4 regions of the Massilia sp. 2TAF26 genome follow, and region 1 is predicted to be linked to each of the others. Evidence: predicted binding sites of a transcription regulator. Region 1 holds the regulator's gene; each other region holds the start of a gene.
The links. The regulator FNR, encoded in region 1, switches genes on or off when oxygen is low (the NO sensors DNR and NnrR bind a similar motif). The targets are predictions, from matches to a motif close to TTGATNNNNATCAA.
Positions count from the first base shown of each region.

Region 2: a site for FNR is predicted at 5,660-5,673, ahead of AB4Z32_RS09360 (universal stress protein). Genes of this name have one in related genera too.
Region 3: a site for FNR is predicted at 1,262-1,275, ahead of AB4Z32_RS09300 (lipid-binding SYLF domain-containing protein). Genes of this name have one in related genera too.
Region 4: a site for FNR is predicted at 1,588-1,601, ahead of AB4Z32_RS09285 (universal stress protein). Genes of this name have one in related genera too.

Region 1 covers NZ_JBFRFV010000002.1:106,547-114,221, reverse strand. The annotation lists gene AB4Z32_RS02620 (DUF2474 family protein) at 100-222, opposite strand; gene cydB (cytochrome d ubiquinol oxidase subunit II) at 222-1,229, opposite strand; gene AB4Z32_RS02610 (cytochrome ubiquinol oxidase subunit I) at 1,238-2,665, opposite strand; gene fnr (fumarate/nitrate reduction transcriptional regulator Fnr) at 2,864-3,634, shown strand; gene AB4Z32_RS02600 (GNAT family N-acetyltransferase) at 3,844-4,305, shown strand; gene AB4Z32_RS02595 (EthD family reductase) at 4,330-4,650, shown strand; gene AB4Z32_RS02590 (hypothetical protein) at 4,665-4,886, opposite strand; gene AB4Z32_RS02585 (hypothetical protein) at 5,217-5,414, shown strand; gene AB4Z32_RS02580 (GNAT family N-acetyltransferase) at 5,530-6,048, opposite strand; gene AB4Z32_RS02575 (DUF695 domain-containing protein) at 6,140-6,580, opposite strand; gene AB4Z32_RS02570 (DUF885 domain-containing protein) at 6,646-7,675, opposite strand, start outside.
Region 2 covers NZ_JBFRFV010000007.1:47,546-55,220, reverse strand. The annotation lists gene AB4Z32_RS09395 (zinc-dependent alcohol dehydrogenase family protein) at 1-104, opposite strand, end outside; gene AB4Z32_RS09390 (Hsp20/alpha crystallin family protein) at 116-556, opposite strand; gene AB4Z32_RS09385 (helix-turn-helix domain-containing protein) at 638-1,411, opposite strand; gene AB4Z32_RS09380 (response regulator) at 1,534-2,178, opposite strand; gene AB4Z32_RS09375 (response regulator) at 2,168-3,652, opposite strand; gene AB4Z32_RS09370 (response regulator) at 3,654-4,064, opposite strand; gene AB4Z32_RS09365 (sensor histidine kinase) at 4,061-5,554, opposite strand; gene AB4Z32_RS09360 (universal stress protein) at 5,764-6,606, shown strand; gene AB4Z32_RS09355 (PHA/PHB synthase family protein) at 6,609-7,675, shown strand, end outside.
Region 3 covers NZ_JBFRFV010000007.1:32,849-40,523, forward strand. The annotation lists gene AB4Z32_RS09295 (universal stress protein) at 1-412, opposite strand, end outside; gene AB4Z32_RS09300 (lipid-binding SYLF domain-containing protein) at 441-1,160, opposite strand; gene AB4Z32_RS09305 (HlyD family secretion protein) at 1,372-2,469, shown strand; gene rbbA (ribosome-associated ATPase/putative transporter RbbA) at 2,466-5,183, shown strand; gene AB4Z32_RS09315 (ABC transporter permease) at 5,185-6,309, shown strand; gene phbB (acetoacetyl-CoA reductase) at 6,326-7,048, shown strand; gene AB4Z32_RS09325 (zinc-dependent alcohol dehydrogenase family protein) at 7,075-7,675, shown strand, end outside.
Region 4 covers NZ_JBFRFV010000007.1:24,118-31,792, reverse strand. The annotation lists gene AB4Z32_RS09290 (EAL domain-containing protein) at 1-1,517, opposite strand, end outside; gene AB4Z32_RS09285 (universal stress protein) at 1,689-2,522, shown strand; gene mgtA (magnesium-translocating P-type ATPase) at 2,525-5,110, shown strand; gene AB4Z32_RS09275 (nicotinate phosphoribosyltransferase) at 5,114-6,448, opposite strand; gene AB4Z32_RS09270 (family 1 glycosylhydrolase) at 6,475-7,675, opposite strand, start outside.

The DNA of each region.
Region 1 (7,675 bases):
TCCTGCGGCACTGAGCGGTTCTCCCGTTAACAAATCTGCACTGAAAGTGTAGTCCCGGGGAACCCAAAGGGCGCGCACGGTTGAACTTCTTCGCCTTTTCTATTTCATGCCGGCCGCGTGCATCAGTACCCGCAACAGCCAGGCGACAGCGCCCAGCGCCGCAACACCGAGCAGCCAGAGGCCGAGCATCCAGCCCAGCCTGCGCATCCAGAGCGTATTCATCAGTGATAACCCTCCGTGTCGACCACCTTGCCTCGGAACACGTAATACGACCACCCCGTATAAGCCAGGATCAGGGGCAGCACGATCAGGGTGCCGATCAGCGCGAAGCTCTGGGTGGCCGGCGGCGCGGCCGCTTCCCAGATCGTGATCGCGGGCGGCACGATGTGCGGCCAGATGCTGATTGCCATGCCGATATAGCCGAGCAGGGTCAGCGCCAGCGCGGCGATGAAGGGCTGGCGGTGCGGATCGCGCTTGAGCGACCACAGCAGCCAGAACGCCGACCCGGCCACCAGCAGCGGCACCGGCGACAGGATCAGCAGGTTCGGGAAGCTGAACCAGCGCGCGGCCACCTGGTGCTGGGACAGCGGGGTCCAGATGCTGACCACCACCACCGCCGCCAGCAGCAGCAGGGCAAAGGGCCGCGCCAGGGCGACCATGCGGCGCTGCAGTTCGCCCTCGGTCTTCATCACCAGCCAGGTCGCCCCCAGCACCGTATACGCGATCATCACGCCAAAGCCGGCCGCCAGCGGAAACGGCGCGAACCAGTCGAGCGGCCCGCCGGCATAGCTGCGTCCCGACACCGGAATCCCGGACAGGAAGGCGCCCAGCGCCACGCCCTGGAAAAAGGCCGCCGCCATCGAGCCGCCGGTGAAGGCCAGGTCCCAGATCGGCCGTTCGCGGTCATTGGCCTTGAAGCGGAATTCGAAGGCGACGCCGCGGAAGATCAGGCCCAGCAGCATGAAGATCAGCGGCAGGTAGAGGCCCGGCAGGATCACGGCGTAGGCCACCGGGAAGGCGGCCAGCAGCCCTTCGCCACCCAGCACCAGCCAGGTTTCGTTGCCGTCCCAGATCGGCGCCACCGAATTCATCATCGCGTCGCGGTCGCGCCTGGCCGGGACGAAGGGGTAGAGCATGCCGATGCCGAGGTCGAAGCCGTCCAGGATCACGTACATGAACACGGAGAAGAAGATGATGCCGGCCCAGACCGCGGTGATGTCGATGTCCATGTCCATGTTCACGTCATATTGTCTTGGTTGGCGGAGGCATCGGCCTCCGGCACCGACAGCGGCCGCGCCGGCGTGCGTCCCCTGCCCGGCCCGCCTTGCGGGATGCGCGTGGTATCGAAGGCTTGCGGCCCCTTGCGCACCAGCCTCAGCACATAGGCGATGCCGACCCCGAACACAAAAAAGTAGGAAACCACGAACAGCGCCAGGCTCAGCGCCACCGGCCCGGCGTCGATCTTCGAGGCGCCGTCGGCGGTGCGCAGCACGCCATAGACGATCCAGGGCTGGCGCCCGACCTCGGTGGTGATCCAGCCGGCCAGCACCGCTACCAGACCCGCCGGCCCCATCCACATGGCCATGCGCAGGAAGCCGCGGCTGTCGAACAGGCGCTTCCTGAAGCGTAGCCACACGCCCCAGGCGCCCAGCGCGATCATCAGCAGGCCCAGGCCCACCATCACGCGAAAACTCCAGAACAGGATCAGGGAATTCGGCCGCTGGTCGCGCGGAAATTCCTTCAAACCCTTGATCTGGCCGCCCCAGGTATGGGTCAGGATCCAGCTGCCCACGCGCGGGATGCCGATGGCGAACTTGGTTTCCTCGTCCTCCATGCTGGGTATGCCGAACAGCAAAAGTGGCAGGGGCTTGTCGCCCTCGTTTTCCCAATGCCCCTCGAGGGCGGCGATCTTGGCCGGCTGGTGCTTGAGAGTGTTCAGGCCGTGCATGTCGCCGACCACGGCCTGGATCGGCGCCACGATCAGCACCATCCACATCGCCATCGACAGCATGGTGCGCACCGCCTCGCTCCCCCGTCCCTTGAGCAGATGCCAGGCCGCCGAGCTGCCGACGAACAGCGCGGTCGACAGGAAGGCCGCGATCGACATGTGCACCAGCCGGTAGGGGAAGGAGGGATTGAAGACGATCTTGAACCAGTCGACCGGCACCATGCGGCCGTTGACGATGTCGTAGCCCTGCGGCGTCTGCATCCAGCTGTTCGAGCCGAGGATCCAGGTGGCGGAAATCAAGGTGCCGAGCGCGACCATGCAGGTGGCGAGGAAGTGCAGCCCGGGCCCGACCCGGGTCCAGCCGAACAGCATCACGCCGAGGAAGCCGGCCTCCAGGAAGAAGGCGGTGAGCACCTCGTAGGCCAGCAGCGGCCCGGTGATGGCGCCGGCATATTCGGAAAAATAGCTCCAGTTGGTACCGAACTGGTAGGCCATCACGATGCCGGAGACCACGCCCATGCCGAAGTTGACGGCGAAGATCTTCAGCCAGAAGTGATAGAGATCGACGAAGACCTGGCGCCTGGTCTTCAGCCAGCACAGCTCGAGCACGGCCAGGTAGCTGGCCAGGCCGATGGTGATGGCCGGAAACAGGATGTGGAACGACATCGTGAACGCGAACTGCAGGCGCGCCAGGTCCAATGCCGCCAATCCGAACATGAGTCCCCTCCGCTATTGTCGTGTGTAGAATCTAGCACGTGCTGAGCCGCGCACGATTGGCGCAGTAGCGATGCCTGGCCGCGTTCAAAATGCCACGGAGTATGATCAGGCGTCGAGGCAGCCCCGGCTTTGCGAACGCAAGCTCGGCATGGGGCCGTATAATCCGGGGTATTGACATCCATTCGCATCCTTTATCCGATGATCCAGGCCATCTCTTTCCAGAGCGACGACAAGCCGCTGAACGTTCCCGCGCTCAAGGCCAGCTGCTCGGCCTGCAGCATGCACCAGCTGTGCCTGCCGATGGGCCTGGAAGACGCGGACATCGACCGCCTCGACAAGATCATCGGCCGCCGCCGCCGTCTCGAGCGCGACGAAGCCCTGTACAAGATGGGCGAGCCCTTCCGCAACCTCTACGCGGTGCGCTTCGGCCACTTCAAGACCTACCAGGTGAATGCGGCCGGCGAGGCGCAGATCACCGGTTTCCAGATGGCCGGCGAACTGCTGGGCATGGATGCGATCAGCGCCGACCGCCACCACTGCGACGCCGTCGCGCTGGAAGACAGCGAAGTCTGCGAGATCCCCTTCACCAACCTGGAAGACCTGTTTGGCCAGGTGCCTGCCCTGCTGCGCCACTTCCACCGCATCATGAGCCAGGAAATCACGCGCGAGCAGAACGTCATGCTCCTGCTCGGCAATATGCGCGCCGAGCAGCGCTTCGCCGTCTTCCTGGTGAACCTGTCGGCCCGCTACGCCGCGCGCGGCTATGCGGCCAACAGCTTCCAGCTGCGCATGTCGCGCGAGGACATCGGCAACTACCTGGGGCTGACCATCGAGAGCATCAGCCGCCTGCTGTCGCGCTTCAAGAAGCTTGGCCTGCTGCAGGTCGACAAGCGCGAAGTGACCCTGCTCGAACCGGCGCGGCTGAAGGCGATGGCGGCCGGGACCGAGCAGTGCAGTCCGATGGCGTGATCAACTAGCCTGTTGGATTGCTTCCGGCTTTTGATCGGCCGGTGCGGCTTCCGGCGCGACGACGTTGCCGTCGACGACTTGCACGACCATTTGTTCGCCTTGCGGGCCCAGGGCCAGGCAGTTGTATTTCAGGCACTCCCCTCGACAATAAGATCCAGTGGGTACATGCTGGTCGTCTGACGTAGGCCAAGCACAAAACGGAGGTCGACATGACGACAAGTAACTTAGTTGAAGAACTCTCGGGCGCGCCATCCCGCCATGGGCTTCTTGAGGACATTGGCAGCTTGCGCGAAGGCCGAACCCGGCTCGATCTGGATGGGTTTCGATTCGATCCGATACGCAAGCTTCCACTCTATGTCTTCAATCTCGTCGACGACGACGGAGCTCTTGTCGGCCAGTATCACTTTGCACCGGGCGCGCCGGAAGCGGTGGGAGAGATCGGCAACGCCGGGGGATACGTGGATGAAGCGTACCGGAACAGAGGTCACAGCAAAGACGCCATCAAGGCCTTGGGCGAGCTGGCGTCGCGACACGGAATGGACTCGTTCATCATCACCTGCCCGAAGGACAACGAGGCTGCGCGTAAAGCCCTGGACCAGGTCGGCGTAGAAATGGCGAATCGTGGCGACAAACTCTGTTTTTACGAAATTCCGGCATCGAAATCGAACTGAAGCAATTACGACGAGGAGACAGAGATGATCAAGGTGAGCGTGATGTATCCCAACGGCCCGGACGCCCGTTTCGACGACGACTACTACCGGGAGCGGCACATGCCCATGGTGAAGGAACTGATGGGCGATGCTTTAATGTACTACACGATCGACAGGGGAATGGCCGGCGGTGCGCCGGCGTCGAACGCGCCCTACATCGCCATGGGTCACCTGTTCTGCGACTCGGTCGATGCCTTCCAGGCCGGCTTCGGCCCGCATACGAAGGAAATCATGGGCGACATTCCGAATTACACCAACCAGACGCCGGTCGTCCAGATCAGTCAGGTGGTGGTCGGCCAAGCCTGAGCCGGGCGGCCGCCTCATCCTTCCCAGCGCGAGCCGGGAAGGATGCCGCACATGTTCCCGCGCTGGAATCCGGGACCCTTGAAGGCGAGGAAATCGTCATTGAAGCTAGCGAAGGTGGTGTCCGGGCGCCGCTTCAGCACCCGGTGGCCGAAATCCTGTCCGCGCGGGTGGGCGGCGACCACGGCGGCGCGCTGTTCCGCCGTGAACTGGTCGAAGTTGCGGCCCGCCATGTCCATGGCGGCGCCGGCCTGCGAAGGCAGGACTACCTGAGCAACGTGGATGCGGACCGTGTGGCCGCCGCCTGGCGGAACTGGTGCGGCGCCTTGGGTGATATTCGATCGCTCACCACGACGGTTGGCAAACCGGTGCCGAAATGACCCACCCGAGGGGAAACCATATTCGTGCAGATCGGCGCCAGGATCTACCAGCGTCGTCGATGCAGTACACGTAATCCCGGGCGGTGCCGAGCCAGGCTGCATAAGCCGGATTCGCTTCACTGCCGGGCGCGCCACCTCAAGCGCGAATGGATATACTCAGCATATCCGCCCACTATTGGGAATCGCGTGATGAACCGACGCCGCGACTACAAGACCGCCCTATTGATCGACGCAGCGATCTACTCGAGCTCTGCTGAAGTACGCGCGCACGCCGCCGGCGAACTTTCAGAGCGGCCCCTCCCGCCTGATTTCGAGATGCGCATCTTTTTGGAGCCGAATAGGCGTCGCCACAACCCACCTTCGCAGCAGCCGGAATTTCCGGAGTAATCGCGTCCAGGTGGACTGTCCGGGACCGCATGCAAATACGATTGCCATGATGCGACTGCCCACGTCCGCTCATGGGACCCGAAGGGACATCGGCATATCGCCGATCGCAGCCGCTTCAGGTATTCTCACGCACGTAACTATTGATTTCCTTGCCGTTCAGTTCAGTTTTCATTTCGTACGTCATTCCCAGGCGCTCGGCGACACGACGCGATGATTCATTGCCAGAAGCGATCAGTGCCCGAACCTTCGGCTCACCCCGGACCTCGAACGCATACTTCAGGACTGCCGCCGCCGCTTCGTTCGCAATTCCCTTTCCCCAGAATGCCCGATAGGTATTCCATCCCATCTCCATCACGGTTGATTCGTGGCGGAAGAAAGCGCCCACGCTGCCAACCAGCTGACCTGTCTGCCGGTCCTCTATCGACCACCAGCCAGCCCGGTTCAGGAGCCAGAATCCAGCATGTGAGTTGAAGATGCGCCAGGCGGTCTGACGGTCTGCCGAGCCTAAATGCGCTGAGCTTTCAGCATTCGACAAATGATCCGCAAATAATTCGAAGTCTTCAACACGATATTCCCGAAGCGTAAGCCGATCGGTGTGAAGGCGAGGCACGGAAATCGTAAGGGCGTCATTCATGAGAAGTGCATCCTTAAATGTTTACATGGTGTTCAGCCACCGCGTACGGCATCCTTGCTCAGCGACAGGCACGAGGTTTTGTTCGGCATTCCTAAGCAAACTGAAACTCCCCGGCATACCCATGAAAGAACTTCCACGTCGGGTCTTCATGCACCTTGCCGGCGAACTCTTCGTCGGGAAAACGATCCTTGACTCCCTGAACAAAAGCTTTCGCATCGAATGAAGGCGCAAGATAGATATAGTAAGTCCGCTTGCCTGCAAAGGTTTCGATAACGGCAATCAGCCCTCGCGTTTCATCGTCGAAGGGCGTCGTCACGCAGCTGCCCAGCGTTATGAGCGAGTCGTTGTAATCCCCTTCCGGAAGACCGTTTTCCCTCACATGCTTCAGCTTGTGCGTCAGTACCAGCAATCGCGGAAACGTCGGCCGAAGTCGCGCGAACTCCGCGACCTTGACGTCCGGCCGGCGCATATAGAGCGGAAAGCCCTCGTACATGGTATTGCCGTTGAGCCAGCTTCGCTTCGATGTCGTCATGGCTTGTTTGCCTTCATCTTTCCGATAACAGCGTGGAGTCGAACCACACATCCTCGTATCCGTCTTCAGGCAGCCTTCTGCTGCGCCACCCAGCGCTGCACGATCTCCCCCAGCACATCCAGCGGTACCGAACCATTCTTCAGCACCACGTCATGGAAGGCCGGCAGCGAGAACTTGTCGCCCAGCTCGCGCCTGGCCTGGTCGCGCAGTTCGAGGATGCGCAGCATGCCGATCATGTAGGCGCAGGCCTGGCCCGGGCGGGCGATGTAGCGCTCCACTTCCTGGGCGCCGATGCCATAGTCGATCGCCTGCTGGCGGGTCCAGCCCTTGGTGTGCAGGCCGGTATCGACCACCAGGCGGCGGGCGCGGAACAGTTCGGAGCCGAGGGCGCCGAGCAGGCCCGGGACGTCCCCCTCGTACCAGCCCTGCTCCACCGCCAGGCGCTCGGCGTACAGGCCCCAGCCTTCGCTGTGGGCGCTGCCGCCGCCGAAGATGCGCTGGGCGCGGAATTTCGGCAGGCCGGTCTGTTCCTGCTGGATCGCCAGCTGGAAGTGGTGGCCCGGCACCGCTTCGTGGTAGGACAGGCTGCGCATGCGGATCATGTCGAAAGTAGGGCCGCGCATCGGCACCCAGAAAATGCCGGGACGGCTGCCGTCCGGCGCCGGCAGCGAGTAGTGGGCCGAGGCCGAAGGCTCGGTCAGCGGCGGCTCGCGGCGCACTTCCACCGGGGCGCGCGGCTTCAGCTTGAACAGGGCGTTGCTGCGCTGTTCGGCGTCCGCCACCATCGCCGCGTACTTCTGCAGGATCTCGGGACGCGGATCCCCTTCTCCCTTCGGCTGGAAGCTGGCATCCAGCTGCTTCATGCGCTGCTCGATCGTGCCGTCGGTATAGCCGAGCGAACGCAGGTGGCGGTCCATCTCGGCTTCGATGCGGGCGACTTCGCGCAGGCCGATCTCGTGGATCTGTTCCGCCGTCAGGTTGGTGCTCGTGTAGGTTTTCAGGGCTTGCTGGTAGGCCGCGAGCCCGCCCGGCAGGCGCGAGATGCCGGCGGTGTCGTTGGTCCGTGGATGGATCTCGGCCAAAAAGGCCTGGATG
Region 2 (7,675 bases), on a different contig from region 1:
GTGCGCGTCAGGCGTACGATGGCGTCGCCCGCCTGCTGGATGGCGGGCTTCGGCCGTTCTTCCAGCATCCTGGCGCCCGGTCCCTTGTAGACTAGCGCTCGCATGGCGGCTGTCCTCAATGGACTTTGAGCCGATGCGTACCCGCCTGTGCCTTCTTCGGCAAGGTGAGCTTGAGGACGCCGTTTTCGTAGCGTGCCTCGGCCTTGCCATCGTCGACCGGGCATTGCAGCGTGAAGGCGCGGTACTGCTGTCCCCAGTGGCGCTCGCTGCGCACCGTGTTGCCCTTCTTCTCTTCGCTCTCGTGCTTGCGCTCGGCGGAGATGGTGACCTGGTTGCCGTCGATCTGAACCTTGATGTCTTCCTTCTTGACGCCCGGGATATCGGCCGTGATGGCGTAGGCCTGGTCGGTCTCCTCGACGTCCAGCCGGATCGATGGGACCTCCTGCTGCAACAGTCCCGGCCGGCCGAATTCGCGGAGCAGTTCGTCGAACCCGCGGGCCGAACCGAATGGCATCAGGTCGGCAAACGGTTCGAATGGGGTGAGATGATTTGCCATGATGGATTCTCCCTTGAGAGGTGCCGATGCGATGGGGTAAGCGGCAGGCGTGGCACCGGCGGAGCACGCCTGCGCGATGCCTCAGGCGATGCTGTCCTCGTGGGTGCCGGCAGCCAGCGCCTCGAGTCGCCGCATGTCGAGGATCTCGAGTTCCCGGCGCTCCAGTCGGATCAGCCCCTGTTCGCGGAAGCGCGCAAGCAGCCGGCTCACGGTTTCCAGCTTGAGTCCCAGGTAGCGCGCCATGTCGTCGCGGGACATGCGGAGTTGGAATCGGCGCGGCGAGAAGCCGCGCATTGCATAGCGTGCCGACAGGTTCAGCATCAGGCTGGCCATGCGCTCGTCCGCGCGCAGGATGCCGAGAAAGCGGATCGCCGACTGGTCGCGCAGGATTTCCTGGCTCATCGTCCGGTGGAAGTGGTCCATCACCTGCGGGATCTCCGCCATAATCTGTCGCAGCCGGGCATAGGAAATCTCGCACACCTCGCTGTCCTCGAGCGCGATCGCGGTACTCGCATGCTCGCCGTTACCGATCGCGTCCATGCCGAGCAGGTCGCCGGCCATCTGGAATCCGGTGATGTAGCGCTCGCCGCGGTGGTCGCTGCGGCAGGTCATGAAGTGGCCGAAGCGGACCGCGAACAGATTCGCAAAGGGTTGGGCGACACGGAACAGCACATCGCCGCGCCCGAGCCGCCGGCGGCAGCCGATCACGCCTTCCAGCCGCGCCAGGTCATGGTCGCTCAAGCCGAATGGAAGGCATAAGCTGCGGTATGCGCAGCGCCCGCACTTGCCGCCGGCATCGATGTCGTTCCCGTCCAGCCTGGCGGCGGGAGCGATCCGGTATGTCTGTTCAGTCATCGCCTGTTCCTTGCATGTTCTGACAACCATGCAGGCAGTATCGGACTGGATCGGGGCCGCCGGCAGCGCGCAATCCGTCAGGGTGCGGTCAGGGCCGCCCGACATCGGACGTAGGGTTTCACCTACTGGATCAAACCGTGCTCGAGCGCGTAGCGGGTCAGTTCGGCGTTGCTCGTCATGCCCATCTTGTCGAGGATGCGGGCGCGGTAGGTAGTAACCGTATTGGGGCTCAGGTGCAAACGCTCGCCGATCTGGACCAGTGCTTCGCCTTGCGCGATCAGCTTGAAGACTTCGAGTTCGCGGTTCGACAAGGTGTCATGGCCGCCCGCATGATCGTCGCCGCTGACCAGCGCGGCCAGCTTGTCCACCAGGGATGGGCTGACATATTTATGGCCGGTTGCGGCGCGGCGTACGGCTTCGATCAGCACGGCCGTTGGCGCATCCTTGGTCAGATAGCCGGCAGCCCCCTGCTTCAGGGCGCGCACCGCGTAGATCTCTTCCGCATAGGTGCTCAGCATCAGCACCGCCATGCCCGGACGCAGGCTACGCAGCTGCCGCAGCAGGTCCAGGCCGTTCATGCCGGGCATGGTAATGTCGAGCAGGGCCACGTCGAAAGCCTGGTGCCGCACCAGTTCGAGCGCTTTCTGGCCGTCGGCGGCCTCGCCGGTCACCTCGATGTCGCCGGCCGTTCCGAGCATCAGGCGCACGCCGTTACGGGCAATGGCATGGTCGTCGACCAGCAGCACGGTAATGGGATCAAGCGACATGATGGGCTTCCATCGGTACCTGTAGCGTCACGACCGTGCCGCCTCCCGGGCGCGGCGCGACGGTCAGCTCCCCGCCAAGGCTGCGCGAGCGCTCCTGCATGCCGAGGATCCCCCACGAGGTGCCGGCCGGCGATCCATCCGCCGCGGCGATGCCATGCCCGTCGTCCTCGATCGTGACGGTCATCCTGCCGTTTGCACAGCTGACCGCGAGCCGCATTCTTCTTGCGTCGGCATGCCGCTGGATGTTCGTCATCGCTTCCTGCACGATCCGGAACAGCATGATGCTGGCGTCGGGATCCATGGCGATCGCCGCCGCGGCGGGTTCGATCTCGCAACGGCACTCGAGGCCGGTGCGCTGTGCGATCCTTGCACAGTACCACTCCAGCGCCGCCCAGATACCCAGCTGGTCCAGTACGCTGGGGCGCAGTTCGGTGATCACGCGCCGGACCGTATCGATGGCATCCTGCGCCAGCGCGGACGCCTCTCCCAACAGGGGATCCACTCCCTGTCCCGCTTGCGCCCGGCGTTCGCCGATGACCGAAATGTAGGCTTTGATGCCGGTGAGCAGACCACCGAGCTCGTCATGGACCTCGCGCGCGATCCGCTGGCGTTCGCCCTCCCTGATCCTTTCCTGGTACGCCGCCAGCCGCCTGAGTTCGTCGCGGGCTTCGGTCAGCCTCTGCTCCACCAGCTTGTTGGCGGTAATGTCGATCAAAGTACCCTGCATGAACAGGGCTTGTCCCGCTTCGTCGTACACGATGCCGGCCTGGTCGCGGAACCACAACGGCTCGCCGCTACGCGTATGCAGGCGATACTCCAGCCGCAACGGCAGGCCGGTACGCCGGCAACGCAGGATTTCGGCAAGCAAGCCTTCCCGCTCATCAGGAAACATGCTGGCCGCATACAGTCCGGGGTCGGCCAGCCATTCTTCCGGCGTATAGCCCAGGAGCCGGATTTGCGGACTAATGTAGTGCAGGCGGTCGGGACGGTCCTTCGCGACGATGTAGCTGATCGCCTGGATCTGCTCGACGAGGGTACGGAACCTGGCCTCCGCCTGGCGCTTCTCCTTCACCAGGCGCCGTTCGCGCTGCAGGCGCTCGATCGTCGCCGGTACCAGTTCGAGATAAGCTCCCTCGGCGTCCTTGACCAGGTAGTCGCGGGCACCGCGGCGCATCGCTTCGATGGCGATGGCGGCGCTGTCCGCCCCAGTGAGCATCAGTACCGGAATGGTGCGCACGGCCTCCTCGGGGTCGGCCCTGAGCCGGTCCAGGAACTCGAATCCGGACAGGTCGGGCAGGCGGTAGTCGAGCAGGATGCAATCCGGCCGCATGCTCGCCGCCAATGCCAGCCCCTGCTCGCCGCCTTCCGCCTCCACCAGGCGGAAGCGTCCCGCGGGATTTCCGGCCAGCCGCCGCCGGCATGCCATGCGGTCGACCACGTCGTCCTCGACGAGCAAGACAAGAATCGTGTTCATCTCAGGGAGACTCGCTCATGGTCCAGTACCGGTCGATCGAACGCATGACCTCGACGAAGCGGCGATAGTCCACGGACTTGGTCATGTAGCCAGCGATGCCGAGGTCGAAGCTGCGCGCCTTGTCTTCCTGTTCTTCCGAAGTCGTCAGCACCACGGTCGGGATACCGCGCAGGCGCGTGTCGCGCTTGACGTTTTCCAGGAATTCGATGCCGTTCATGACCGGCATGTTCAGGTCGAGCAGCACGAGACAGGGTTGTTCGGCGCTGTTGCGCAGCCACGCCAGTCCTTCTTCGCCGTTCTCGCGCACCACGAGCGGATTGGTGACATGGATTTCCTTGAGCGCGCGCCGGGTGGTGAGAACGTCGACCTGGTCGTCCTCGATCAGCAGTATCGGCCTGAGGGATGATTTCATCGATTTTCCAGTGACTCCAGTGACGCCTTGCGATGCATTTTCGGGATCGTGAAGTAGAAGGTACTGCCTTCGCCCAGGATCGACTCGACCCAGACCCGCCCTCCAAGCATCTCGACGATCTTCTTCACCAGGGCCAGTCCCACGCCGGTGCTTTCGACCCGGTCGCGCGGGGCCAGGGTCTGGAACAACTGGAAGATGCGCTCGAAATGGCGGCGGTCGATGCCGGGGCCATTGTCCGCCACCTCGAAGCGCCAGCAATCGTCTTCCTCGACGCAGCTCACGGCGATCATCCCTGCGGGCTTGTCCATGTACTTGATGGCGTTCGAGATCAGGTTGTGGAAGACCTGGCGGATACGGGTTGGTTCGGTCCAGAGCGTGGGCATGCCGGCAGCCACCGTGACCACGATCGACGGCGGCGGCGCCAACAGGTCCACGACCTCGGCCACCGCCATGTTCAGGTCGACCATGCGCAGGGTGCCACCTTCCCGTCCCAGGCGCGAATACTGGAGGATGCCGTCGATCAGTCCCCCCATCCGGTGGACCCGGCTGATCAGGAGCCGCATGTGCTCGCGGCCTTCGTCATCGAAGCGGTCGGCATAGTCGGTGGCCAGCCAGTCGGCGAGCGCACCGATCGCGCGCAGGGGGGCCTTCAGGTCGTGCGATACGACATAGGCGAAATTGCCCAGTTCCTCGTTGGCGGCACGCAATTCCTGCAGGAGTGCGGCCGCCTGCCTTTCGCTGTCCTTGCGTGCGGTGATGTCGCGCACCAGTCCGGTGAACATGCGTGCGTCGCCGATCCGCATTTCGGTCACCGCGAGCTCCATCGGAAACACGGCGCCATCCTTGCGCAAGCCATGGACCTCGCGGCCGCTGCCGATGATCCGCCGTTCGCCGGTACGGATGTAATGGCGCAGGTAGCCGTCGTGGCGCTCGCGGTCCGGCGAAGGCATCAGGACCGAGACATTACGTCCGGCGAGCTCGGCTTCCTCATAGCCGAACATGCGCTCGGCGGCCGGATTGACGCGCTCGATCAGGCCGCGCTGGTCGATCGTGATGATGCCGTCCGCCGCGGTCTCGAACACCGCGCGCATGCGTGCCTCACTGTCGCGCAGGCCCTGCTCGGCGCTCGACCTGGCGCGCACGTCGTGGATGGTCGCCAGTGTCAGCGCAATGCCCTCGTCGTGAAGTGGCGAGAGGCTGACCTCGACCGGGAACTCATTGCCGGCCTGGTCGACTGCCGTGAAACGTCCGTTGCCCATGGCCCGCCCCGGACTCCCATGGCTGCGCAGGACCGCATGCCGCCTCCGCAGCTCCGCAGGAACCAGGATTTCGACCGGCTCCCCGATCAGATCTTCGAGCGGCCATCCGAACAGCGCCGCAAGCGGCGGGTTCGCCCTCACGATGACGCCGGCGGCATCGCACACCAGCATGGGATCGCGGGCCGCCGTCAGAAGCCAGTCGAGACGCGTGTCGATGTGATCGGAATTCATGGCTGCCATGTCAATACACGAACTCGGCCATCATAAAGAATATTTTGCTCAGTATCAAAGACTTTGAGCTGATTTTGGAAGCCACTGACAAAAGTTAGCCCGTTTTTGATCTCCGTCAAGTCAAAGCCTGACGCCGGCAACATCCGGTAATACAGTGGCGTTGACGGTATCCGTCCCACCATTGAACACGTCACTGAAAGGAAGCCGAAATGTACAAGACCATCATAGTGCATGTCGACGGCAGCCCCCACCAGCAAGGCCGCCTGCACGCTGCGGCCCAATTGGCGCTTGCCCACGATGCCCACCTGATTGGCAGCGCCATGACGGGGATGTCATGGGTCGATTTTGCTCTCCTGACCGGATCGATGGGGGCGCCGATGATGCAGAACAGCGACTTCCAGGGATTGCGGGACGCCGCCAGCCAGCGTCTCGAAGCGTTCGCGGAACAGGCCCGCCACCTGGGCCTTACCTCGCTCGAAACACGCCTGGTCGAGGACGATCCGCGCTTCGCACTCCTGATGCAGTCGCGCTACGCCGACCTGACGGTGCTCAGCCAGGATACCGACCAGGATCCCGTTCTCCCCGTGCGTATCCGCGGCCTGCCCGAGCACGTGACCCTGCACGGAGCGCGCCCGGTGCTGGTGGTCCCCGAAACCTGGCGCGACCAGCCCATCCCGGGAACCGCCGTGGTCGGCTGGGACGGCAGCATGCAGGCGATCCGGGCCATCGATGGCGCCATGCCGCTGCTGCAGCGAGCCGACAGCGTGAAACTGGTGCTGATCAACCCCGACGAGCTGTCCGAACTGCATGGCGAGGAACCGGGAGCCGACATGGCGCTCTACCTGGCCCGCCAGGCCGTGCAGGTCGACGTTCTCGTGGAACGCACCCGTTCCACCACCGGCGACGCCCTGATATCGATCGCCCGTACGAGCGGTGCCGGCCTGCTGGTGGCCGGTGCCTACGGACACAGCCGCTACCGCGAATGGATTCTGGGCGGCGTTACCCGCGAGCTGCTGCAGCGCTCTCCCGTTCCTTTGCTGCTCGCGCACTGACGATGGCGCCCCAGTCCCTTGCGGCACCGGCGGCGAATGCCAGGCGCGAAGCCAGCGCATGGCAGGGTGGCGGCAGGCCGCGCTACCCGGAGGCGAGCGTCGAGCATGCTTCCGCCGACCTGGTGCTGAATGCCTGGCTGGGCCGGATGACCGCCTGGATCTCCCCCGCGGCCCTGGCCGGCGCCTGGCAGGACTGGGCAAGCCACCTGCTGCTGTCGCCCGACAAGCAAGCAGAATTGCTCCTGCAGGGGTTTTCCGGCCTGCAGCGCTGGCTGCAGTACAGCACCGGTGCCATGGTCGGAGATTCGGCCAGTCCTGTACAGCCCCTGGCCCAGGACAAGCGATTCTCGGATCCTGCCTGGCGGGCATGGCCATATAACCAGATCAGCCAGTCCTTTCTGTTAACCCAGCAATGGTGGCACCGCGCCACCAGTTCGGTTCGCGGCGTGTCGCCGCATCATACGGATGTCGTGACCTTCGTTGCGCGCCAGCTGCTGGACTGTGTCGCGCCGTCCAACTTCGTCGCCACGAATCCGGTCGTGCAGCAGGCCACCGCCGCCAGTGGCGGCTGGAACCTGATCCACGGCGCCGTTCGTGCCGCCGCAGACGCCCGACGCGCCCTTGTCGGCGGCACGCCGCCGGCCGGCCCGCGTCCCGGCCGCGAGCTTGCGCTAACCCCAGGCAAGGTCGTCATGCGCAACCGCCTGATCGAGCTGCTGCGCTACGACCCGGCCACGCCGTCGGTACACGCGCTGCCGCTGCTGGTCGTGCCGGCCTGGATCATGAAGTATTACATCCTCGACCTGTCGCCGCATAACTCCCTGGTTCGCTACCTGGTCGAGCTGGGCCATACGGTCTATATGATTTCCTGGAAAAATCCCGGTCCCGAAGATCGCGATCTATCCATGGAAGACTACAGGCGCCTCGGCGTGATGGAAGCGCTCGACACCATCATCCAGCAGACCGGCGCACCGAAAGTGAATGCCTGCGGCTACTGCCTCGGCGGGACCCTGCTGGCGATCGCGGCCGCAGCAATGGCGCGCGACGGTGACGAACGGCTGGCAAGCAT
Region 3 (7,675 bases), on a different contig from region 1:
AGTTCATGGCGACGTATTCGGGAATGCCGGCACCTGCCCCGTGGCCGGAAGAGGAGGCGGCAGCGTGTCCGACGACGACCAGGTCGGCATACAGGGCCTGGAGTGCAAGGGCCATGGCGGGATCCTCGTCGTCGATGCGGTGCTCGAACGAGGCGACCGACATCCGGCGTGCGACCGTATCGAACTGGCTGGCACATCGCTCGGCGGATTCGCGCATCTCGCCGAACAGGGGCGTGAGATCGCCCAGTTCCACCCCCGGAAGTGCGGCCTCCCGCATGAAGCGCAGGATGCCGGTCTGCGCCATCCCGATCAGGTGCGCGCCATGCAGATTCGCGAGCTGGGCAGCGAAGGCAATACGCTCGGCCGCCTCCTGTGATTCGTCGACATGGACGAGTATGGTCTTGATATCCATCTTGGACTCCCGGGAGATGATGCAGCCGTCAGCGCGCGCTGGACGCCAGGGCATCGACAAGCAGGCTGGACTGCGGATTGCTGGTCTTGCCGCCGATTATCTCGCTCGCGGACAAGGTGCGCCGGTAATAGGCATTGTTGAGATTCTGGCTGTAGCGGACGCCGTTCAGCTCGACGGTGGCGGCATCGCCGAACAGGCCCTTGCTGTCGGCCCAAGCGACGACGTCGCCCGCGCGCGCGGAACCTTCGACCATCCTGTTCCAGTTCATGATCGTCAAGCCGGCGGTGGCGCTCAGGGAGACGCTGGTCTTCTTCAGGAAGGCATCGACGGCCTTCTGGTTGTTCAGCACGAAGGCAAGTGCGCCGCCTTGCACGCCCGCCTGGAGGCCGAGGCTCAGGCTGCCGGTGTTGTAGAAGACAGGCTGCGACCAGCTCCCGCCATCGCGTTTCACCAGCAGCAGACCGGTACCGCCTTCGGCGCCGATGCCGACCGCCGCACGCTTATAGGCGGGCACGATGAAGATACCCTTGGCGGCCCCCAGCAGCGGATGCATGCGGGTATCCAGCTCCAGCTGACGGACGACGTTCACCGCCCGCGTCACGTTACGCTCGGCGGCGGCCAGCGGCCGGTCGGCCGACGCGGTCGTGTCGGCGCTCGCGGGACGCTCGTCCTGTGCGTGCACCAGGCCGGGGCCGGCCAGCAGCACGGCGACAGCAAACTGCAGCGCGCTTTCACTGATGAAATCCATGATGCACTCCTTCCGTCAAATGATTGTGACTGGTCAATGCTAGTCCTTCGAAATGACTGTCTGGTATGACGAAGATCAAAAATCCATTCATCACGAACAATTTGACGTAGGTCATACATGGCCGCCTCGCCCAACTTCTATAGTGCGAAGTATTCAGGAAACGTCGGCCTCGCCAATGGAACTTCGAACTCCCGAGAGCCCGCTGCGAGACATGCCGGGCAACGCTCCCGCAACGACGAACAAGAGGCTCGTCAAGCGCCTCGTCGCGGCTGCGGCCGTGCTTGTGCTGGCCATTGGCGGCGCCCAGGCGTGGAAGCTGTCGCGCCAGCAGGGCCCGGGGCCCGGATTTGTCAGCGGCAACGGCAGGATCGAGGCGGTGGAAGTCGACATCGCCACCAGATTGCCGGGCCGGGTCGTCGACGTCCTGGTCGACGAAGGCGACCCGGTAAAAGCAGGCCAGCTGCTGGCGCGCATGGATGCCGGCTCCCTGCACGCGCAGAAGAGCGAGTCGCTGGCGCGGGAGCAACAGGCCCGCGACGCCGTGGCCGGTGCGCAGGCGCAGCTGGCGATGCGCCGGAGCGACCTGGCGGCAGCGGCTGCGCTGGTGGCGCAGCGCGAGAGCGAACTGGATGCCGCGCGACGGCGACTCGCACGGTCGACCGTTCTGGCCCAGGCCGGCGCCGCATCGCAGCAGGAGCTGGACGACGACCGCGCCCGCGCCGACGCGGTGCGCGCCACGCTGATGGCGGCGCGCGCACAGGTCGATGCGGCGGGCGCGGCCGTGGCGGCTGCCCGGGCCCAGGTGGTGCAGGGCCGCTCCGCGATCGAAGCCGCCGTCGCCACGACCGCGCGGATCGATGCCGACCTGCGCGACGAGGATCTGCTGGCGCCGCGCGCCGGCCGCGTCCAGTATCGCGTGGCCCAGGCCGGCGAAGTGCTGGGCGCGGGAGGCAAGGTGCTGAACCTGATCGACTTGACGGATGTCTACATGACCTTCTTCATTCCAGAGGAGGCCGCCGGCCGTGTCGCGCTCGGTACCGAGGTCCGCCTGGTGCTGGACGCGGCGCCGGACTTCGTGGTCCCGGCCACCGTCAGCTACGTCGCGAGCAGCGCGCAATTCACGCCCAAGTCCGTCGAGACCGCCAGCGAAAGGCAGAAGTTGATGTTCCGGGTAAAAGCCCAGGTCGACCGGCGGCTTCTGGAGCGCCATGCCGACCAGGTCAAGGCCGGCGTGCCCGGCGTCGCCTGGATCCGTCTCGATCCCAAGCGCCCCTGGCCGGCCGCGCTGGCGCTGAGGGGCTCGCCATGAGAGACGCGGCGCCGGCGCCGGCTGCCCGGCTTGCCGGCCTCAGCCTGCGCTATGGCCGCGTGACGGCCCTGGACCGGGTCGATCTCGAACTGCCCGCGGGCGGGATGACAGCCCTGATCGGTCCCGATGGCGTCGGCAAGTCGAGTCTGCTTGCAACGGTTGCCGGGGCGCGCCGCATTGCCGAGGGCAGGGTGGAGGTGCTTGGCGGCGACATGGCCGACGCCCGCTACCGCGCCATCGTCTGTCCAAGGATTGCCTACATGCCCCAGGGCCTCGGCCGCAACCTGTATCCGAGCCTGACGGTGGAGGAAAACCTGCAATTCTTCGCGCGACTGTTCGGCATCGGCGGCAGGGAGCGGCGCGCGCGGATCGACCTGCTGGCAGCAAGCACCGGGCTGTTGCCCTTCCTAGGGCGCCCGGCCGGCCAGCTGTCGGGCGGAATGAAGCAGAAACTGGGTTTGTGCTGTGCGCTCGTGCACGACCCGGACCTGCTGATCCTGGACGAACCCAACACAGGTGTCGATCCGTTGTCGCGCAGCCAGTTCTGGGAGCTGATCGGCGCCATCCGGCAGGCGCGCCCAGGCCTCAGCGTGCTGGTGGCAACCGCCTACATGGAAGAGGCGAGCCGCTGCGACTGGCTGGTAGCGCTGGACGGCGGGCGCGTACTGGCCAGCGGCACACCGGCGGCGCTTCTCGAAAAAGGCGGCGGCGTCAGTCTCGAAGCGGCTTTCGTGGCCTTGCTGCCGGCGGAGCGCCGCGCCGGCTATCGTGCCCAGGGTCCGCAGCCGCGCCAGCCGGTGTCCGGCGGCGCGCTTGTCATCGAAGCCGATCGGCTGTCGCGGCGCTTCGGCGATTTCGACGCCGTGAAGGATGTCAGCTTCCGCATCACGCGCGGCGAGATTTTCGGTTTCATCGGCTCGAACGGCTGCGGCAAGACCACGACGATGAAAATGCTGACAGGACTGTTGTTGCCGACCGCCGGCACGGCGCGGCTGTTCGGCGAGGAGACGGGCACGAACGGCTTGGAGGCGCGCCGGCGGGTCGGCTACATGTCGCAGGGCTTTTCACTGTACCAGGAGCTGACCGTGCGGCAGAACCTGATGCTGCATGCGCGGCTGTTCGACCTCGGCGAAGCGCTGGCGGAGGCGCGCTGCGCTGCGCTCGCCGCCCGTTTCGGCCTCGAAGCCCTGCTCGACATCCTGCCGGCCAAGTTGCCGCTGGGGCTGCGCCAGCGCCTGTCGCTGGCGGTGGCAATGGTGCATGAACCCGAGCTGTTGATCCTGGACGAACCCACCTCCGGCGTCGACCCGATCGCGCGCGACCGGTTCTGGGAGGCGTTGTTTGCATTGTCGCGCAGGGATGGCGTGACGATTTTTATTTCCACCCATTTCATGAACGAGGCCGAGCGCTGCGATCGCGTGGCCCTGATGCATGCCGGTCGGGTACTGGCCACCGGCACGCCGGACGCATTGCGGCGGGAACGCGGCGCCGCCAGCCTGGAGGAGGCGTTTACCGGCTGGCTGCGCGAAGCCGCGCCAAGCGAAGTGCAGGGGCCGCCGAGGCTGCCGGAAGCCGGCCTGGCCGCGCGCGGCGGCTGGCTGCGGCGCGCAAGCGCTTATGCATGGCGCGAAGCGCTCGAACTGCGGCGCGATCCGGTGCGCGCCAGCCTGGCGATGTTCGGTTCGCTGTTGCTCATGGTCGTGATCGGCTACGGCATCAACCTGGACGTGGAAGACCTGCGCTTCGCGGTGCTGGACCGCGACGGGACCAGCCTGAGCCGCGACTATGCGCTGAACCTGGCCGGGTCCCGCTATTTCATCGAACGGCCCGCGCTGGCCGGCTACGAGGACATGGATGCCAGGATGCGCGCCGGCGAACTGGCGCTGGCGATCGAGATTCCGCCGGGCTTTGCACGCGCGGTCGAGCGCGGTCGGCCGGCGCAGATCGGTGCCTGGATCGATGGCGCCATGCCGGTGCGCGCCGAGACCGTGCAGGGCTATCTGCTCGGCATGCACCAGGAATGGCTGCGCAGCCGGGCAGCGGCATCGGGCGCGGAGAGTATGCCGTCCGCTGTCGGCATCGAAACGCGTTTCCGCTACAACCCCGACGTGCGCAGCCTGCCGGCGATGGTGCCCGGCATCATGGCCTTGCTCCTTCTCATGCTGCCGGCGATGCAGGCCGCGCTGGCCGTGGTGCGCGAGAAGGAAATGGGCTCGATCGTCAACCTGTATGTCACGCCGGTGCGGCGCAGCGAATTCCTGCTCGGGAAGCAGGCACCCTATGTGGTGCTGGCGATGGTGAATTTCCTGCTGATGGTCCTGATGGCGGTGACGATCTTCCGGGTGCCCTTGAAAGGCAGCTTCCCGGCCCTGGCTGCGGCAGCGTTCCTGTACTGCATCTGCTCGACCGGCATCGGTCTCCTCGCGTCCAGCTTTACGCGCAGCCAGATCGCAGCACTCTTTTTCACGATGATCGGCACCATGATCCCCGCGATCCAGTATTCTGGACTGATCAATCCAGTGGTCGCGCTGGAAGGCATCGGACGTGCGCTTGGGGAGGCGTATCCGGCATCGCACATGCTGACCATCAGCCGGGGAATATTTGGCAAGGCGCTTGGGATTGCCGGCCTGGCGCCGGATTACCTGGCCCTGGCCATCGCGGTGCCGGTCATCCTTGGCCTTGCGGTGCTGGCCTTGCCGAAGCAGGAGCGCTAGCATGGCCGCCGTCTCGTTCCGCAAGATATGGTGGCTTGGCATCAAGGAATGGTGGAGCCTGGCGCGTGATCCGGTGATGCTGCTGCTGATCCTGTACACCTTTACGGCCGGCGTGTACATCGCCGCCACCGCCCAGCCGGACACCTTGAGCCGCGCCGCCCTCGCGATCGTCGACGAAGACCAGTCCCAATTGTCCGCGCGCCTGCGCGCCGCCTTCGTGCCCCCGCAATTCATGCCCCCCGAGCAGATCACGCTGGAGGAGGCCGATGCGCGGCTCGACCGCGGACGCGCGACCTTCGTGCTGGTGATACCGGCCGGCTTCCAGCGCGACGTGCTTGCCGGCCGGCCGGCGGAACTGCAGCTGAACGTCGACGCCACACGGATGAGCCAGGCTTTTACCGGCAGCAGCTACGTTCAGCAGATCGCCCTCGGCGAAATCGCGGTCTTCCAGCAGCGGGTACGGCTGGAATCCCCGCCTCCCGTCGAGCTGTCGGTGCGTGCCCGCTTCAATCCGGCGCTGGCGCCTTCATGGTTCGGTGGCCTGGCGGAAATGGTCAACAACATCACGATGCTGTCGGTCATCCTGACCGGGGCCGCGCTGATCCGCGAGCGCGAACACGGGACCGTCGAGCACCTGCTGGTGATGCCGGTACGACCGCTCGAAATCATGCTTGCCAAGCTGTGGTCGATGGCGGCGGTGGTGCTGCTGGCCGCGCTGGTCGCCCTGCTGGGTATCGTCAAAGGCCTGCTGCACGTGCAGATCGGCGGCTCGGTGACGCTGTTCCTTGCCGGGGCGGCGCTCCACCTGTTCGCGGTGACTTCGCTGGGCATCCTGTTGGCGACCCTGGCGCGCAGCATGCCGCAGTTCGGCATCCTGGTGGTCCTGGTCCTGCTGCCGCTGCAGATGCTGTCGGGCGCGACCACGCCGCGCGAGAGCATTCCCTATGCGTTGCGCCAGCTGATGCTGCTCGCCCCGACCACCCATTTCGTCGAATTCAGCCAGGCGGTCCTGTTCAGGGGCGCCGGCCTCGACGTCGTATGGCCACGCTTCCTGGCGCTGGCGGCGATCGGCGCCGCTCTGTTCGGGATAGCGCTGGCGAGATTTGGAGCGGCAATCCGTCAATAAGCAGAGGAGAAGGCATATGGAAAGGCTTGCATTGGTCACCGGAGGCACGCGCGGACTCGGCAAGGCGATCGCGCTGGCGTTGCGCGATCGCGGCTGCCGGGTGGTCGCCACCTGCCGCGGCGAAGGGCTGGAGGCGCAGCGGATGGAAGAGGAGTGCGGGATTCCGGTCGAGTACTGGGATGTCGCCGACTTCGAGGCCTGCCGGGCCGGTGTCGCGCGGATCCGCGAACGCCTGGGACCGGTCGAGATCCTGGTCAACAACGCCGGCATCACGGCGGATGCGGCGTTCCACAAGATGAGCGAGGCCCAGTGGTGGGATGTCCTGCGCACCAACCTGGGGTCGATGTACAACGTGACGCGCCAGGTGATCGAGGACATGCGCGAACGGCGCTACGGCCGCATCGTCAACATCAGCTCGATCAACGGGCGCAAGGGGCAGGCCGGGCAGTCGAATTACGCGGCGGCGAAAGCCGGCATCCTGGGCTTCACCCGCTCGCTGGCGCTGGAGAATGCTTCCCGCAACATCACCGTCAACGCGGTGGCGCCCGGATATTGCGATACCGCGATGGTGGCCGCGGTTCGACCGGACGTGCTGCAATCCATCGTGGCCGGCATCCCTGTCGGGCGGCTGGGCGAACCCGGGGACGTGGCGCGCCTGGTGGCCTTCCTGGCGGACGAGGCGGCCGGTTTCGTCACCGGCGCGACCTTCGACGTCAATGGTGGCCAGTACATGGCCTGAGCGGAGTTACCGGCATGGATGCCTCGATGACGGCGATGGTGCTCGACGCTCCCGGCAAGGCGCTCCGGCAGGAACGCCGTCCGGTGCCGATGCCGCATGGCTACGATATCCTGATCCGCGTCGTTGCCTGCGCGGTTTGCCGGACCGACCTGCATGTGGTCGACGGCGAGCTGCCGCCGCACCGCCTTCCGCTGGTTCCCGGTCACGAGATCGCCGGGGTGGTGGCCGCCTGCGGCCCACTGGCCACGCGCTGGCGCCCCGGACAACGGGTAGGCGTACCTTGGCTGGCCGGAGCCTGCGGCGAATGTGCGTATTGCCTCGGCGGGCGGGAGAACCTGTGCGCCAAGGCCCGTTTCACCGGCTACGACCGCGATGGCGGATTTGCCGGCTTCACGCTGGCGGACGAGCGCTTCTGCTTCGGCTTGCCGGATGCCTACGACGACCGGCATGTGGCGCCGCTGCTGTGCGCCGGTCTGATCGGCTACCGCGCCTACGCCATGGCCGGTCCGGGGCGGAGGCTGGGTTTGTATGGCTTTGGCGCCGCGGCGCACCTGGTCGCTCAGCTTGCCATCCAGGACGGCCGCGAAGTCATGGCCTTTACCCGTCCGGGCGATGCGCGCTCCCAGG
Region 4 (7,675 bases), on a different contig from region 1:
ATGAATTCGTCGGGTCCGAGCAGCTCGCCGTCCGGCCGGCGCCATCGTACCAGGACCTCGCCCCCTATCAGCCGGCCGCGGCGACTGAATTGCGGCTGGCAGTACAGCACGAACTGGCGCAACCCACCGTCGCCGTGTATCGCCTTCTCGAGCGCGGCCTGCAGGTCGGCGGCCGCCTGCATGCGGGTATCGAAGAAGCGCAGGCCATGGCGGCCATGGGCCTTTGCCTCTTTCATCGCCAGCGCAGCCTGCTTCAGAACCGTGTCGATATCGGTCGCAGCGGCGTCGAACACCGTCACGCCGATGCTCGCCGTACTCCGGACGTCGCTGCCGGCCCAGACATAGGGCTTTTCCAATACTTCGAGGAACTTCCTGGCCGCCTGGCTCGCTTCGGCAACGGCCTGCCTGGCGGTTCGCCCCAGCCCCTCCATCACGATCACGAATTCGTCCGCGCCGGCACGCGCGACTTGCGCGCTCGGCGGCAGGATGTCACGCAGCCGGTCCGCCACCTGCCGCAACAGGCTGTCGCCGGCTTCGATTCCCAGACTGTCGTTAATCAGCCGGAAGTTGTCCAGATCGAGGGAAAATATGGCGCCCACCTGGCCCGAACGGCTCGAACGTGCAAGGATCTTCCGCATTTCTCCGATCAGGTAGCTACGGTTGGGCAGGCTGGTCAGCTGGTCGAAGTTGCTCAGCTCATGGATACGGCGCTCGGCTTCCTTGCGTTCGGTCAGGTCGGTATTGGTGCCTGCGATACGGAGAGGCCTGCCCACCGGATCGCGCAGGACGAAGCCTCGCGACAGCACCGGCACATAATGGCCGTCCCGGTGGCGCAAGCGAAACTCGACGCCGTAGACTTCGCGCCGGTCGGCAAACAGCGTGCCGACAAATGCCCGCAGCCTGGCTTCGTCCTCAGGGTGCACGAGCCGCAGCCAGAGTTCCGGATCGGCCGGTAATGCCCCGGGCGCGTAGCCCAGCATCTCCCACCAGCGATCGGAGTAATAGATGTCGCCCGCCGCAAGGTCCCAGTCCCAGGATGCGTCGGTCGAGCCCCGCAGTACCAGCCGGAGCCGCTCTTCCGACTTTTCCAGCTGCTGCTTGGCACGCTTCAGCGGCGTGCAATCGGTGAAGCAGACGACGACTTGCTGCAGGTTTTGCTTCTCGTCGAATTCCGGATAGGCATTACAGATCAGCCAGCGTACGGGTTCGGGCAGGTTGGCGGGCACCCCGACGATCAGGTTCCGGACCTTGGCGCGGGTCCGCAAGACCACGTTCACCGGATACGCCGACTGTGGCATGGCCTGCTTGTCCACGCCCACGAAGCTCCAGGTCGATGCGTCCGCCGGGCTGCCGACGAGTTCCGTTTCCCCGCGTTCGAGGAATTCGCGCGCCAGGCGGTTGACCGAGAGAATACGGCCGTCGGAAGCGTGCACGACCACGCCGGCGGGCAAATGATCGAGCAGGCGATCGAGCCTGCGCTGGATGTCCGCGGCAGCACTGGAATTCTTGGGGAACATGATATATGCGACGGCTGTTTGACGCTCCCCGCCATATTAGCAAGGGACTATCTCAAGCACATTAGAGAATTTGACTTGAGTCAAACATCGGCCATGACGGATGCGGATACTGCGAGCAAAAGGCCCCCCTGTCCATCCGCCCCCGCTGCTACCGCCATGGAGCGTACCGCCATGCTCAAGACCATCCTCGTTCATGTCGACGAATCGGTGCATGCGCCGGCACGCATACGCTATGCCGCCGCCCTCGCCCACGCCATCGGCGCCCACCTGGTCGGTGCGGCAATGTTCGGCGTGTCGCGCAGTGTTTTCCCGCACGGATATGACTCCAGGCCAGGCACGCTCAGCGCCAGCTATTTCAAGCCACTGGCAGATAATGCCGCACGGGCGCTGGCGGCGTTCGAACAGATCGCCGGCGAGATGGGAGTCCGCCACGAAAAGCGTTTCGTGTGCGACCAGGCCGACGACGGCCTTGCACGCATGGCGCGCTTTGCCGACCTGGTCATCGTCAGCCAGGACGATCCGTCGGAATCGATGCCGGACATGGCGGAACGGCTGCCGGAATACCTCATCCTGAGTTGCGCGCGGCCCGTGATCGTGGTGCCGCGCAGCGACCCGCTTCCCTGGCACAGCCAGAAAGTGCTGGTGGCCTGGGACGGCGGCAAGGAGGCGTCGTTCGCGCTGAGCGCGTCCCTGCCATTGCTACGCCATTCGACCGGTGTGGTCCTGGTGTCGCTTGCCGGCCGCGATCCGGCCGAAGACGAGTTCCGGGCGGAGCAATCGGACCTGAAGCATTTCCTGGCGCGGCACCATGTGACGCCGCACATGCTGGTTCGCGACGCCTGGAACGATACCGGGCACGACCTGCTGGCACTGGCCAGGGAAGCCGGCTGCGGCATGCTCGTCATGGGTTGCTATGGCCACGGCAGGTTCCGGGAACTGTGCATGGGCGGCGCCAGCCGGACCGTCCTGGCCGATGCCGCTATCCCGGTACTGTTCGCACATTGAGAATGCCGCCGCCGAGGGCGTCACTCGCCAGTGAGGAACTGGCTGCCGTCGCCAAGCTGGATGCCGGCGCCGCCCTGCGCTTTCTACACACCGGCGCTGACGGACTATCCGCCACCGAAGCCCGCGCCCGGCTGGCCCGCCATGGACCGAACAGCGTTATGGACAAGCGGCGGCGCCATCCGGCCCGGGCCCTCCTTGGCCAGTTCTTCCGGCCGCTGTCCCTGCTGCTCCTGGGTCTTGCCGGGCTTGACCTCGCTACCGGCCAGGGAATCAGCGCCGCGGTCATCGCCGTCATTGTCCTGCTGTCCTCGCTGCTCGGGTTCGTCCAGGAGTACCGCTCCGACCGTGCGGTGGAACGCCTGCGCGCCCTGGTACGGACCACCGTCCTCGTCCTCAGGCCGGGCGCCCCGGCGGCCGAACATCCGCTCGAAGAGCTGGTGCCGGGCGACGTCGTGCAACTGGCGGCCGGCGATCCGGTACCCGCTGAAGTGCGCTTCATCGAGACGGTCGACCTGTTCGTCGACCAGTCCTCGCTGACCGGCGAATCGCTGCCGGTGGAGAAATGCGACGGCCCCGTCCCAGTCGACGGAACCGGCGCCAGTTTCGCCAACATCGGCTTCATGGGAACCCATGTCACCAGCGGCAGCGCGCGCGCACTCGTCATCGCCACGGGGACTGCCACCAGTTTCGGCCAGGTCGCGGCGGCGCTGGCCAGCGCACGAGAACGCACCAGCTTCGACCGCGGGATCGACCGGGTGGTCGCGCTGCTGCTGCGGATCATGCTGGTCATGGCCCCTCTCGTTCTTGTCCTGAACTGGGCGAGCAAGGGGAACTGGCAGGAGGCCCTGCTGTTCGCGACCGCGGTCGCCGTCGGACTGGCGCCCGAAATGCTGCCGATGATCGTCACCGTCAACCTGGCGCGCGGAGCGCTGCAGCTGGCGAAGCGCGAAGTGATCGTCAAGCGCCTCGGCGCCGTCCAGTCCCTTGGCGCGATCGATGTGCTTTGCACCGACAAGACCGGCACGCTCACCCAGGACCGCGTGGTGCTCGAAAGGCATGTGGACATTGACGGCAAGGAATCGGCCATCGTGGTCGACTACGCCTATCTGAACAGTTTTTACCAGACCGGGCTGAAAAACTTGCTGGACAAGGCAGTCCTGCAATATGCCGATGTCCATGCCCGCCTGAACGCCGATCGGGACTGGCGCAAGATCGGCGAAGTTCCCTTCGATTTCAGGCGGCGGCGCATGTCCGTGGTGCTGGTCCGGCCGGACGGCCGGCGCATCCTGATCTGCAAGGGGGCCGTGGAAGAAATCATGAACGTCTGTACCAGTGCCGAGCGCGGCGGCGAAAGGATGCCCTTCGGCGCCGGCCATGCGGACCAGCTGGGCACCGTGGTACAGGGGCTGAATGCGGACGGACTGCGGGTCATCGCGATCGCCTACCGGGTGCTGGGCGCGGGCGACGAACGACTGACCGACCCGGTACTGGAGCGCGACCTGGTCCTGCTTGGCTATATTGCATTCTTCGATCCCCCGAAGGACTCCGCGGCCGAGGCGATCCAGGCGCTGGCGCGCAGCGGCGTCGCAATCAAGGTATTGAGTGGAGACAATCTTGCGGTCTGCAGCCACGTGTGCGGGATGGTCGGCATCGGCCACGATATTGTCATGGACGGTGCGCAGATCGATCGCCTGGACGACGCCGAACTGGGACGGCGGGCAATGCTGGCCAGTGTGTTCGCCAAACTCAGTCCGGAGCAGAAAACCCGCGTGATCCACAGCCTGCAGTGGGCCGGCAGGGTCGTCGGCTTTCTTGGCGATGGCGTCAACGACGGCCCCGCCCTGAAGGCGGCGGACGTCGGCATCTCGGTGGATACCGGCGCCGACATCGCCAAGGAATCCGCCGATCTGATCCTGATGCAGAAAAGCCTGGTCGCGGTGGCCGAGGGCGTCACCGTCGGGCGCGCGGTGTTCGGCAACATCGTCAAATATGTCCGCATGAGCGCCAGTTCGAACTTCGGGAACATGTTCAGCGTCCTTGGCGCCAGTGTACTGCTTCCCTTCCTGCCGATGGCCCCGGTCCAGGTCCTGCTGAACAACCTGCTGTACGACTGCTCGCAGACCGCATTGACGACCGACCGCGTCGACCCCGACTACCTTGCCCGGCCCCGGCGCTGGGAGGTCGACAGCCTGCGCCGCTACGTGCTGTGCTTCGGACCGATCAGCTCTTTGTTCGACTACGCGACCTTCGCCCTGCTCTGGCTCGGCCTGGGCGCGGCGCAGGATCCGGCACGCTTCCAGACCGGCTGGTTCCTGGAGTCGCTGCTGTCGCAGACCCTGATCGTCTACGTGATCCGCACCAGCGGACTGCCGACGTTCGCCAACCGTCCATCGGCGCCATTGATGGTTTCCAGCCTGCTGGTATGCGGCGCCGGACTGTGGCTGCCATGGTCGCCCCTGGCGCACACCCTCGGATTCGCGCCGCCGCCCCCTGCCTACTGGTGGGGCCTCGCAGGGATCCTGGCCGCCTATGCCGTCGTCACGCAAACGGTCAAGGCATGGCTGATCCGGCGTTTCGGCATCGGCTGAGGCTTACCCGAACTGAAAATCCACCACGGTGGTGAGCTGGGCCAGGCCGCGAGAAATCCGTACCGGCGGCGGCGCGGCTTCCGCGAGCGCCGTCAAGCCGGCGGGCAGGCTGGCCAGCTGGCTGCGCAGTTCCTGCCGCATGTGGGCCAGTGTGCAATCCGGACAACAACGCCGCCCCTTCAGCATCACCGGCTGCAACAAGGGGCGCCCGCGCACGTATTCGGTCTCGAGCCCTACCGTGTCTTCCACGACGATACCGGCATCGTCCAGGCGGCGGAACACCTGCTTGCATCCCGGGTAAGTCTCCTTGCCGGGCGAGCGCTTGCGGCGTCCTTGTCCATCGTATTCCGCCAGCTTGTAGGCGCAGTCCAGGAAAGGCGCATCGGCCGAGGTGGCCATGCGGGTTCCGACTCCGAAACTGTCGATCGGCGCCCCCTGTTCCACGAGCGCGGCGATGCGGTATTCGTCGAGGTCCCCGCTGACGGCAATCTTGACGTCGCCGCAGCCGCCCTCGTCGAGCATCCGGCGCGCGAGCCGGGCCTGTTCGGCGAGGTCGCCGCTGTCGATACGAACGGCCGCGACATGGCCGGTTCCGCCATCGTGCAGGCGCCGAACCAGCGCCATCGCGTGCTCGAGTGCGCGCGGGACGTCGTAGGTGTCGACCAGCAAGGTGCTGCCGTCCCTGCAACCGTGAACGAATGCGGCGAACGCCTGCTCCTCCGAACCGTGCGCCTGCACGTAGGCGTGGGCCATCGTGCCGGCGACGGGAATGCCGTAACGCTGCCCGGCCAGAACCGTCGCCGTCGCATCGAAGCCCGCCAGGAAGCTGCAGCGGGCGGCGAGCATGGCCGCCTCGGCACCGTGTGCCCGCCGCATGCCGAAGTCCACCAGTTCCAGTCCCTGGGCCGCCAGCACACAGCGTACGGCCTTGGAGGCGACCAGGATCGAGAACTGGAGCAGGTTGATGACCCTGCTCTCGATCATCTGGGCCTGGGCGATCGGCGCGGTCACGCGCAGCACCGGCTCTCCGGCAAAGAATACCGTCCCCTCGGGCATGGCGTCGACCTTGCCCGTAAACCGCAAGCCGGCCAGGTAACGCAGGAAGCTCTCGGAAAACCTGCCGGTGCCGCGCAGCCAGCCCAGCTCTTCCTGGCTGAAGGAGAGCCCTTCGAGATAGGCGAGCACGTCGTCGAGTCCGGCGAAGACGAGGAAGTTGCGGCCGGCCGGCAGCTTGCGGACGATGAAATCGAACACGGCGATCCCATCCATTCCCTCTGCCCGATACGCCTGCATCATGTACAGCTCGTACAGGTCGGTCAGCAGTGCCGAACCGTTCATGTCGTTCTCCTGCCCCGGGCTCTTGTTCATGACGAACAGTGGTGCCCCGGCGTATGGTCAAACCAGACACCGCCCGACAATACTTCGTTCCAGTCGCGGACGATACGCCCATATTCGACGCCGGCGCGGCGGATGCGGCGCTGCATGTCGAACAAGCCGTTTTCGGTGACGTGGCCGCGCTGCTCGCGCAGGTCGATGTCCCAATCCATCTGGTCGGTCAGGCTGTACCAGGTGAAGCCGATAATCGGATAGCCTTCCTGGCGCAGGCGCAGCACGTTGGCCCACTGGCGCTCCAGCCAGAACACCGCGTTGAGGCACTGGACCTGGTTGGTCTCGGTAAGCATGATCGGCAGCCGGTAACGGTCGTGGTATTGCCTCGTCAGGCCGTAATAGCCCAACACATTCGATCCGCTGGTGCGGCCGTCGGGGAGTACGATCGACTCGCTGCTTTCATAGTAATCCGTTCCCATGATGCAGGAAGGCCAGATCGCACGCCGCATGAAATACTCGAGCTTCGAGGGTGTCATGCCATGCTCGAACAGGTAGTCGACCATGCAGGCGGCAGGCATTCGCGCATAGTTGAGATCGAGCGACAGGAAGCGGTGCGCGTTGAGGCAATCCGCGCGCTCCGCCGCATCGGGATCGTAGGGATGGTAATAGCGCGTCGCTTCGCTCTGGATGAACCACGGCGAGCAATGCCGGCTGATCGCCTCGCTCGCGCGGATATTCGCTTCCACCACGTTCGACAACGCGGTCACGAAGGCCGTGCCGCTGGCAAGCCCTTCGTTCCAGATGCCGTGCAATGCGGAATACTCGGCCGTGACGAGCATCTCGTTCACAGGGGTGTACATCCACACCCAGGGATAACGGCGGGCGAAGGCTTCCGCATACTCGGCGAAGTAGTACGGGAAGTCGGGGTTCTGGAAATTGCCAAGCCAGTCGGGAACGCCGAAGTGGCACAGGTCGGCGATCGGCGCGATGTCGAGCCTGGAAAGTTCGGCGAACGTGTCATCGGCAAACGACCAGTCGTACCGGCCCGGACCGATGTGCGTGCGATAGTAGGGCGGGCCATAGCGCAGGCAGCGCAGCCCGAGTTCGTGCACGAGGTGAAAGTCCTCGCGCCACCGTCTGTCGTGACCGGACGCCATCATCTGGTCAATACGGCACGGCCCGCCATCCGGGCCCCGGATGACGGGTGAACTGTTCTCGATGCCTGTGCAGAACGAG